One region of the Pseudomonas sp. GW458-11-26-14-LB4 genome, then DNA from elsewhere that is predicted to be linked to it. Evidence: predicted binding sites of a transcription regulator. Region 1 holds the regulator's gene; the other holds the start of a gene.
What was found. Region 1 encodes sigma-54, which starts transcription at its own class of promoters, with help from an activator protein. Its sites were predicted from a motif close to ANTGGCATNNANNTTGCTNT; they were not measured.

Region 1 (5,168 bases):
GTACAGACCGCCATCATCAGTGGTCGCAAGACCCCGGTGGTCGAACGCCGGGCAAAAAACCTGGGGATCCCGCACCTGTTTCAGGGCCGCGAAGACAAACTGGTCGTGCTCGACGGTCTTCTGGAGCAACTGGGCCTAAGCTATGAGCAAGTGGCTTACCTCGGTGACGACCTGCCGGACCTGCCGGTGATCCGCCGTGTAGGGCTGGGCATGGCCGTGGCCAACGCCGCCCCCTTTGTGCGCGAGCACGCCCATGGCGTCACCCAGGCCCGTGGCGGCGAAGGTGCCGCCCGCGAATTCTGCGAACTGATCCTGCGCGCACAAGGCAGCCTCGACGCCGCCAACAACGCGTACCTGTGAGTCCAACCATGTTTAGCAAAAAGTTTCGCAACATCCTGCTGTTCGGTTGCATCGCAGCGATATTCGGTGCGGTCGGCTACTGGAACATCAGCCCGGAACGCTTCCTCGACAAACCGCCGGTTTCGGCAGAGGAAAGCCCGATCGACTGGTATGCGACCAATACCCACACGATCCAGTACCTCGAAGACGGCAAAGTGCAGTACGAAATGACGTCCGACAAGGCTGAGCACGTCAAGGCGACCGACATTACACTGGTCACCAAGCCTGATCTGAACATGTTCCGTGGCACCGATTTCCCATGGCACGTGACCAGTGAACGCGGTGAAGTGAACTCCGGTGGCACCGAGGTCGAGCTGATCGACTCGGTACGCGTCAAGCGCACCGACGAAAAGAACCGCGACACCCTGATCACCTCCACTCGCATGACGGTGTTCCCGCAGCAGCAATATGCGCAGACCCAGCAACCCGTTAGAATCGACGGCGCTGGCGGTGTATCGACTGGCGTAGGAATGAAAGCGTATTTGAAGGAAAGCAGGATACACCTGCTATCGAACGTAAGAGGACAGTATGAGGCTCGTTAAAACCCTCCCTATTTTGCTCAGTCTGGGCGCAGCACTGGGAAGCGTGAGCGCCTGGGCTCTGCCGAACGATCAAGAGCAGCCAATCCGTATTCAGGCCGACGATGCCCAGCTGGACGACAAGAACGGCGTTGCTACCTATAAAGGTGACGTGATCATCACTCAGGGTTCGATGATCGTCAAAGGCAATACCGTGACCATCACCCGCACCCAGACCGGCGATATCGACGTCGTGACCTCGGTGGGCAACCTTGCCTACTTCGAGCAGTTGCAGACGGCGGGCGACACCAAGCCTGTACAGGGCTGGGGCGTGACCATTCAGTACCACGCCGCGCAAAACCGCGTTGTGCTGATCGACAAGGCGAAAGTCGTCGACAAGGACAACAACACCACTCAGGGCGAGAAAATCGTCTATGACACGGTGAAAAAGCTGGCCAGCGCTGGTCGTGCCACCGGCAACAAGGTCACCGAAGCGCGTCCGCGCATTGACATGGTGATCCAGCCGAAGAAGAAAACCGACGAGAAAACCCAGTAATGGCAACTCTGAAAGCTCAGCACCTGGCCAAGGCCTATAAAAGCCGCCAGGTCGTGCGCGACGTCAGCCTGTCGATCGACAGCGGTCAGATCGTCGGCCTGCTCGGCCCGAATGGCGCCGGCAAGACCACCTGCTTCTACATGATCGTCGGTCTGGTCCAGGCCGATCAGGGTCGCGTACTGATCGACGATCTGGACGTCAGCCACCAGCCGATGCACGGTCGCGCCAAGGCCGGTATCGGCTATCTGCCGCAAGAAGCGTCGATCTTCCGCAAACTGTCGGTAGCCGACAACATCATGGCCATCCTTGAGACCCGTCAGGAGCTCGACAAGGCCGGTCGTCGCAAGGAGTTGGAAAGCCTGCTGCAGGAATTCCACATCAGCCACATCCGCGACAACCTCGGCATGAGCCTGTCCGGTGGTGAGCGCCGCCGGGTGGAAATCGCCCGTGCACTGGCCACGGCACCGAAATTCATCCTGCTCGACGAACCGTTCGCCGGTGTCGACCCGATCTCTGTCGGCGACATCAAGCAGATCATCCACCACCTCAAGGCCAAGGGCATCGGTGTACTGATCACCGACCACAACGTCCGTGAGACGCTGGATATCTGCGAAACCGCCTACATCGTCAACGATGGCCAGTTGATCGCCGAAGGCGACTCCGCGACCATCCTCGCCAACGATCTGGTGAAGGAAGTCTACCTGGGCCACGAGTTCCGCCTGTAAGCTCGACGGTATTCGACCAGCCGTCCGGGTGCTGTAACGTTGAAGCGCTTTTTTATACGCTTTTATTGTTACAGCGCTCTAGGCAAACACGACAGTTTCAGGCATATAATTTGCTTAAGTTTGGCGCTCCGGCGCCCTGTAGTGGATGGCGCATAGCGCCGGCGAATAAGGTGTTAAGCCCCTGCCATGAAACCATCGCTAGTCTTGAGAATGGGCCAGCAGCTGACGATGACACCGCAGCTGCAACAGGCCATCCGCCTGCTCCAATTGTCTACCCTGGATCTGCAACAGGAAATCCAGGAGGCTCTGGAATCCAATCCGATGCTCGAACGCCAGGAAGACGGCGACGACTTCGACAACTCCGATCCCATGGCCGACAACGCCGAACAGAAGCCCAACACCGAGATCCAGGAACCTTCTTATCAGGAGACCGCGCCGACAGTCGACAACCTCGAAGACGGCGAATGGAACGAGCGAATCCCCAACGAACTGCCCGTTGACACCGCCTGGGAAGACGTCTACCAGACCAGCGCCAGCAGCCTGCCGAGCAGCGACGATGACGAGTGGGACTTCACCACCCGCACCTCCGCCGGCGAGAGCCTGCAAAGCCACCTGCTGTGGCAGTTGAACCTCGCACCGATGTCCGACACCGATCGCCTGATCGCCGTCACCCTGATCGATTGCATCAACAATCAGGGCTACCTGGACGAAACCCTCGAAGAAATTCTCGAAGCCTTCGATCCCGAGCTCGACATCGAGCTGGACGAGATCGAAGCCGTCCTGCACCGCATCCAGCAATTCGAGCCGGCAGGCATCGGCGCACGCAACCTGGGCGAATGCCTGCTGCTGCAATTGCGCCAGCTGTCGGCCAAGACCCCTTGGCTGGCCGAGGCCAAACGTCTGGTCACCGATTACATTGACCTGCTCGGCAGCCGCGACTACAGCCAGCTGATGCGGCGCATGAAGCTCAAGGAAGATGAACTGCGCCAGGTCATCGAACTGGTGCAGAGCCTCAATCCGCGCCCAGGCTCGCAGATCGAATCCACCGAAGCCGAGTACGTGGTGCCTGACGTCATCGTGCGCAAGGACAACGAGCGCTGGCTGGTCGAGCTGAACCAGGAATCGGTACCGCGCCTGCGGGTCAACGCCCAATACGCCGGTTTCGTGCGCCGTGCCGACACCAGCGCCGACAATACCTTCATGCGCAATCAGTTGCAGGAAGCTCGCTGGTTCATCAAGAGCCTGCAGAGCCGCAACGAAACCCTGATGAAAGTAGCCACCCAGATCGTCGAGCATCAGCGCGGCTTTCTGGAGTACGGCGACGAAGCCATGAAGCCGCTGGTCCTGCACGACATTGCAGAGGCGGTTGGCATGCACGAGTCGACGATTTCCCGGGTGACCACGCAGAAATTCATGCATACCCCACGGGGCATATATGAACTGAAATACTTTTTCTCCAGCCATGTGAGCACCTCAGAAGGCGGTGAATGCTCGTCCACGGCGATCCGCGCGATCATCAAGAAACTGGTTGCCGCGGAAAATCAGAAAAAGCCGTTGAGTGACAGCAAGATCGCTGGTTTACTGGAGGCACAAGGCATTCAGGTGGCTCGCCGCACCGTCGCCAAGTACCGCGAATCCCTCGGGATCGCGCCTTCGAGCGAACGCAAGCGGTTGATGTAAGCCACGTTACAGCGTTCCAGTGGCAGGCTCTTCGGCCTGCCGCTTTATGCACTGGCAACGAAGGAGAAGCTGTATGCAAGTCAACATCAGTGGACACCAACTGGAAGTTACCCAGCCTCTGCGCGAGTACATCGAGCTCAAGCTCAAGAAGCTCGAAGGGCATTTCGACAAGATCACCAACGTACAGGTCACGATGTGCGTCGAAAAGCTGAAGCAGAAAATCGAAGCCACGCTGCATATTCCCGGCAACGAGGTCGTCGCAAACGCGGAACATACCGATATGTACGCTGCGATCGACGCGTTGACCGACAAGCTTGATAAACAACTCAAAAAGCATAAGGAAAAGACCCAGAGCCTGCTTCAGGGCGCTACCGGTCGATAACCCCCACCCCCATGATCCGACTTGAAAGTATCCTGACCCCCGGCCGTTCCCTGGTGAACGTGCCGGGCGGCAGTAAAAAGAAAGCCCTCGAACAAATTGCCAACCTGATCGCCCGGGAAGTTCCGGATCTGGAGATGCAAGATGTCTTCGAGGCTTTGATTGCCCGTGAAAAACTGGGTTCCACCGGTTTTGGCAACGGCATCGCCATTCCTCACTGCCGCCTCAAGGGCTGCGAAGCGCCGATCAGTGCTCTGATGCACCTTGATGCCCCTATCGATTTCGACGCTATCGACGGCGCGCCTGTGGACCTGCTGTTCGTCCTGCTGGTGCCGGAAGCCGCCACCGATGCGCACCTGGAGCTGTTACGCCAGATCGCCAGCATGCTCGACCGCAAGGACGTGCGCGACAGACTGCGCAGCGCGCCAAGCAACGAAGCCTTGTACCAGGTTGTACTGGAAGAACAGAACAGGCCGTAACCATGCGCTTGATCATTGTCAGTGGCCGTTCCGGCTCGGGTAAAAGTACCGCCCTGGATGTCCTTGAGGACAACGGCTACTACTGCATTGACAACCTGCCAGCCGGCTTGTTGCCAGACCTCGCCGAGCGCGCGCTGGTTCATACCGAAATGCTCCAGCCACAGGTGGCGGTCTCGATCGACGCCCGCAACCTGCCGAGCCATCTGTCACGCTTTCCAGAGTTGCTCGAGGAAGTGCGCAGCCGGCACATCCAGTGTGATGTCCTGTACCTGGACGCCGATGACGAAACGTTGCTCAAACGTTTTTCGGAAACCCGTCGTCGCCACCCGCTCAGCAATGCCAATCGCTCGCTGGCCGAAGCCATCAACGACGAAACCGCGCTGCTGGGCCCGATCGCCGATCTGGCCGACCTGAAGGTCAATACCACCAATC
Region 2 (5,168 bases), on a different contig from region 1:
AGCACATCACCATGGTCGAGATCGACGGCACCGTGGTCGACATGTGCAAGGAATTCCTGCCGAACCACTCCAAGGGCGCCTACGACGATCCACGCCTGAACCTGGTAATCGACGACGGCATGCGTTTCGTCGCCACCACCACCGAAAAGTTCGACGTGATCATTTCCGACTCCACCGACCCGATCGGCCCGGGCGAAGTGCTGTTCTCGGAAAACTTCTACCAGGCCTGCCACCGCTGCCTGAACGAGGGCGGCATCCTCGTGACCCAGAACGGCACGCCGTTCATGCAGATCGAAGAAGTGAAAACCACCGCCGGCCGCCTGCGCAGCCTGTTCCCGGACTGGCACTTCTATCAGGCGGCCGTGCCGACCTATATCGGCGGTTCGATGACCTTCGCCTGGGGTTCGACCAACCCTGCGTACCGCAAGCTGAGCCGCGAAGTGCTGCAACAGCGTTTCATCGGCAGCGGCATCGTCACCCGCTACTACAACCCGGAAATCCACATCGGCGCCTTCGCCTTGCCGCAATACGTGCTGCAGGCAGTGAACAAGCCAAGCAACGACTGATCGATCACGGGTCAGAAAAAGCCGAGGCCGGTGTGCGAAAACACGTCGGCCTCGGCTTTTTTCATGTTGCATCGGTGTAAACCTTTTGAACGATCAATCCTGACAAAAGTCGAGATAGGTGTAAGCCCATTTGCGGGTTTGATCGAGGAGGCTCCGATGTCAAAGTGGAAAGTCACTTTCGTGGACGATCATGGTGAAACGATCGACGAAGTCTTCGAGTGCGAGGAATGCCCCAGCCATGAACGGGCAGCTCGCCTCATCAAGGAGCGGTTGTTGCCGGTCGCCGCCGAGCTTGACCTGAACGATCTGGAAGGGCGCACCGCCGATGCCGGCGTGAAAAGCCTGAAAACCCAGAACAGCATCGAAATCCGCAGCATCACCCCAATCTGAATCTTCATTTTCTTCATGTACCAGGCCTTGGCAGCGGCTCTATCTTGGGGCTACTCTGCAAGCGAGATCAGCGAACGGATCGCTAAGGTCTGGTCTTGTCAGCTACATGCTTGTTTCCCGCCGGCAACGCGGTTGCCGTAAGCACCCGGGCCCGTTGGGCCAGTGCAGGGAATACGGAAAGTCTATCCATCTATGCGAGGGGGACGATTCATGAGCACAGCCTATCAAGAAGACATCAGCAGCAGTGTGCTGCGCCGCATGAAAGAAGGCGGTTTCGATTTTTCCCGATTCCATCCCATCGAGTTCTACGCCATTTTCCCGGACGAGGAGCGGGCGCGCAGGGCGGCAGGCAAATTTCGCGGTGAATCCATCAATGCCCAGGTCAGTGCGCGCGACGACGGCGCCTGGTCTCTGGAATTGAGCAAGGTGATGTACGCAACCTACGACGACATTGGCGATTTCGAGCAGGGCTTTTCGGCGGTGGTCGAGCCCTTGGGCGGCATCATCGAAGGCTGGGGCGTGAAACAGGAGATCCGCAACCGGCACCGTTTGAACTGATCACTCTCGCAACACGTCGAGCTACGGCTGACCTTCGGGTCGGCCGTTGTCGTTTCTGCCCCCCTGAACACCCCATGGCAAAACCCTGAAACAAGAAACCGGCGCAAAAAAAAGCCACCTGAAAAGGTGGCTGAAAGGGAAGACCGCAAGGAGAGGAAACCGGTCAGGGTTACGGCCGGGATGGCTGCCGAGGCAAGCCGGATCAGTGGGGCTGCGTACTTCGTCAGCGACGTTTTTGCAGCGGATGCGCGGATTATCCGCAGCCGGCACCGAGCAGTGAAATCAACTCTGACTATGCTGGTGATAGGCGACGGGACTGCGTCGCAATGAAGCGGGGGCGATCAGGTTGGAGCATTTGCCGCACAGGAATGGTGCGGTGCATGTGACGTGAATATCCAACCGATTGAAATCAAAGCGTTTATGCCGATGGCACGGGCCTTGCGAAGGCCTGTATGTCCGGAGTGACAAGGAGTACGGCATGATCCGCACCTATTTTGATGAAATGTACGATGCCGGCGGCCAGATCCGCCCGCATTACCGGGAGTTTGCCCGCTGGCTGGCCGAAACGCCTGACGAACTGCTGGCCCAGCGGCGGCGCGAGGCCGATCTGCTGTTCCATCGTGCCGGGATCACTTTCACGCTCTACGGGGACGAGCAAGGGACAGAACGCCTGATTCCCTTCGACACCATTCCGCGCAGCATTCCCGCCAGCGAGTGGCGGATCGTCGAGCGCGGCTGCATCCAGCGGGTCAAGGCGTTGAACATGTTCCTCGCCGACCTTTACCACGAGCAGCGCATCATCAAGGCCGGGATCATTCCCGCCGAACAGGTGCTGGCCAACGAGCAATATCAGTTGGCGATGCAGGGACTGGATCTGCACCGCGATATCTATTCGCACATTTCCGGCGTCGATCTGGTGCGCGACGGCGACGGCACGTATTACGTGCTCGAGGACAACCTGCGCACGCCGAGCGGTGTGAGCTACATGCTTGAAGACCGCAAGATGATGATGCGCCTGTTCCCCGAACTGTTCGCGGCCCAGCGCATCGCCCCGATCGACCATTACCCGAACCTGCTGCTCGACACCCTGAAAAGCTCAAGCCCGATCGACGACCCGAGTGTGGTGGTGCTGACACCGGGACGCTTCAACAGCGCGTTTTTCGAGCATGCGTTTCTCGCCCGGGAAATGGGCGTGGAGCTGGTGGAGGGTGCGGACTTGTTCGTGCGCGACGACAAAGTCTTCATGCGCACCACCGACGGCCCGAAAGCCGTGGACGTGATCTACCGCCGCCTCGACGACGCATTCCTCGATCCGCTGGCGTTCCGTCCGGACTCGATGTTGGGCGTGCCGGGGCTGTTGTCGTCTTATCGCTCCGGCAATGTGGTGCTGGCCAATGCGATCGGCACCGGCGTGGCGGACGACAAATCGGTGTACCCGTTCGTTACCGAGATGATCCGTTTCTACCTCGACGAAGAACCGATCCTGAAGAATGTGCCGACCTGGCAATGCCGCAATCCGTCTGAACTTTCCCATGTACTGGCCAATCTTCCGGAGCTGGTGGTCAAGGAAACCCAGGGCTCCGGCGGTTACGGAATGCTTGTGGGGCCGGCGGCGACGACCGCGGAAATCGATGCGTTCCGTGAGCGGATCAAGGCCAAGCCCCACGCGTACATCGCGCAACCGACGCTGTCGCTGTCGACCTGTCCGACCTTTGTCGAAAACGGCATTGCGCCGCGCCATATCGACCTGCGCCCGTTCGTATTGTCCGGCCGCGAAACCCGGGTCGTGCCCGGCGGTTTGACCCGTGTCGCCCTGCGTGAAGGCTCTCTGGTGGTGAACTCATCCCAGGGCGGCGGAACCAAGGACACCTGGGTGGTCGAGGATTGAAGGAAGCCTGCCATGTTAAGTAGAACTGCCTCGGATCTGTACTGGATGTCGCGTTACCTGGAGCGGGCGGAAAACCTCGCACGGATGCTCGATGTCAGCTATTCGCTGTCGCTGATGCCGCAGGACGGCCGTGGCGACGGCCTGCACGAACTGGCGATGCCTCTGCTGATCACCGGCACGCTGGACGATTACCTGGAACGTCACGGAGAGCTGCATGCCGAGCGCTTGCTGCACTTCTTCGCCCTCGACGCGGCGAATCCGGCGAGCATCTACAGCTGCCTCGGCGCGGCGCGAGCCAGCGCCCATGCGGTGCGCGGGCGAATCACTGCCGACATGTGGGAGAACATCAACGCCACCTGGCTGGAGATCCGTGGGATCGCCAATCAGGGCCTCAGCCGCTACGGCATGAGCCGTTTCTGCGAGTGGATCAAGGAACGTTCGCACCTGTTTCGGGGCGCGTCCTACGGCACCATCATGCGCAACGACGCGTTTCGTTTCATTCGCCTGGGTACGTTCATCGAGCGGGCGGACAACACGTTGCGCCTGCTCGATGCCCGCTACGAAATGGCCGGCGATCAGGCCGAAGCGGTCAGCGACGGCACGGCCCACGCCTATTACCAGTGGAGTGCGCTGTTGCGGGCGCTGTCGTCGTTCGAGGCGTACACCGAGATCTATCGCGATGCGCCCGGCGCCCGGCATGTGGCCGAGCTGCTGTTGTTGCGCGCCGACGTGCCGCGTTCGCTGCGGGCCTGCACGGAAGAGATCGACCAGATTCTCGCGCAACTGCCGGGGGCCAACGGTCGTCCCGCGCAACGGCTGGCGGCGGAAATGGACGCGCGTCTGCGCTACACCGGTATTCAAGAAATCCTTGAGGAAGGGCTGCACGCCTGGCTCACCGAATTCATCCCGCTGGTGCGCCAGTTGGGCAACGCCATTCACAGTTCCTACCTGGAGGCCGCATGAGACTTTCCATCAGCCACGAGACCACCTATCACTACGAAGATCAGGTGCGCGCGAGCATCCAGTACCTGCGCCTGACGCCCCACGACAGCGAGCGTCAGCACGTGCTGAGCTGGCAGCTCGACCTGCCGCGCCCGGTGCGCGCCCAGCTCGATCCGTTCGGCAACATTCTGCACGTCCTGACCATGGACGAGCCTCACGAAGCGATCATCATCGGCGCCCGGGGGCAGGTCGATATCGACGAGTTGCGAGAAGCCGAGCACGAGAGTCAGTCGGCGCTGCCGTTCCTGCGTTTCACCCGGCTGACCGAGGCTGATGAGGCGCTGCGCGCGTTTGCCGAAAAATCCTGCAAGCAACGACGTGACCGCAATGCACTGATCGACCTGATGCATGGCCTGAACCAGCACATGACCTACAAGCCGGGCGCCACCGAAGTCGATACCAGTGCCGCCGAGGCGTTTGCCGGCCGGGCGGGTGTTTGCCAGGATCACGCCCACGCGTTTCTCGCCTGCGCGCGCAGCCTTGGAGTGCCGTCACGTTATGTGTCGGGCTATCTGTACAGCGAGGATTGCGAGCATCTGGCCAGTCACGCCTGGGCCGAAGCCTGGATCGATGACGCCTGGTACAGCTTTGACGTGACCAATGAACTGGCGCGGCCGGAGCGGCACCTGAAACTGGCGGTGGGTCTGGATTATCTGGATGCCTGCCCGGTGCGCGGCATGCGCCGGGGCGGCGGCTCAGAGCAGATGCACGCGAAAGTGCTGGTGTCGCCGACACCAGCGCCAATCATCTCGGTGCAGCAGCAG

Region 2: a site for sigma-54 is predicted at 1,940-1,959, ahead of AC07XZ_RS15700 (circularly permuted type 2 ATP-grasp protein). Genes of this name have one in related genera too.

The regions. Positions count from the first base shown of each region.
Region 1 is NZ_JBWKYU010000012.1:172,974-178,141, forward strand. It holds gene AC07XZ_RS17730 (KdsC family phosphatase) at 1-360, shown strand, start outside; gene lptC (LPS export ABC transporter periplasmic protein LptC) at 369-941, shown strand; gene lptA (lipopolysaccharide transport periplasmic protein LptA) at 928-1,473, shown strand; gene lptB (LPS export ABC transporter ATP-binding protein) at 1,473-2,198, shown strand; gene AC07XZ_RS17750 (RNA polymerase factor sigma-54) at 2,385-3,878, shown strand; gene hpf (ribosome hibernation-promoting factor, HPF/YfiA family) at 3,952-4,260, shown strand; gene ptsN (PTS IIA-like nitrogen regulatory protein PtsN) at 4,272-4,736, shown strand; gene rapZ (RNase adapter RapZ) at 4,739-5,168, shown strand, end outside.
Region 2 is NZ_JBWKYU010000010.1:190,754-195,921, forward strand. It holds gene speE (polyamine aminopropyltransferase) at 1-566, shown strand, start outside; gene AC07XZ_RS15690 (hypothetical protein) at 723-956, shown strand; gene AC07XZ_RS15695 (ribonuclease E inhibitor RraB) at 1,167-1,514, shown strand; gene AC07XZ_RS15700 (circularly permuted type 2 ATP-grasp protein) at 1,993-3,402, shown strand; gene AC07XZ_RS15705 (alpha-E domain-containing protein) at 3,415-4,365, shown strand; gene AC07XZ_RS15710 (transglutaminase family protein) at 4,362-5,168, shown strand, end outside.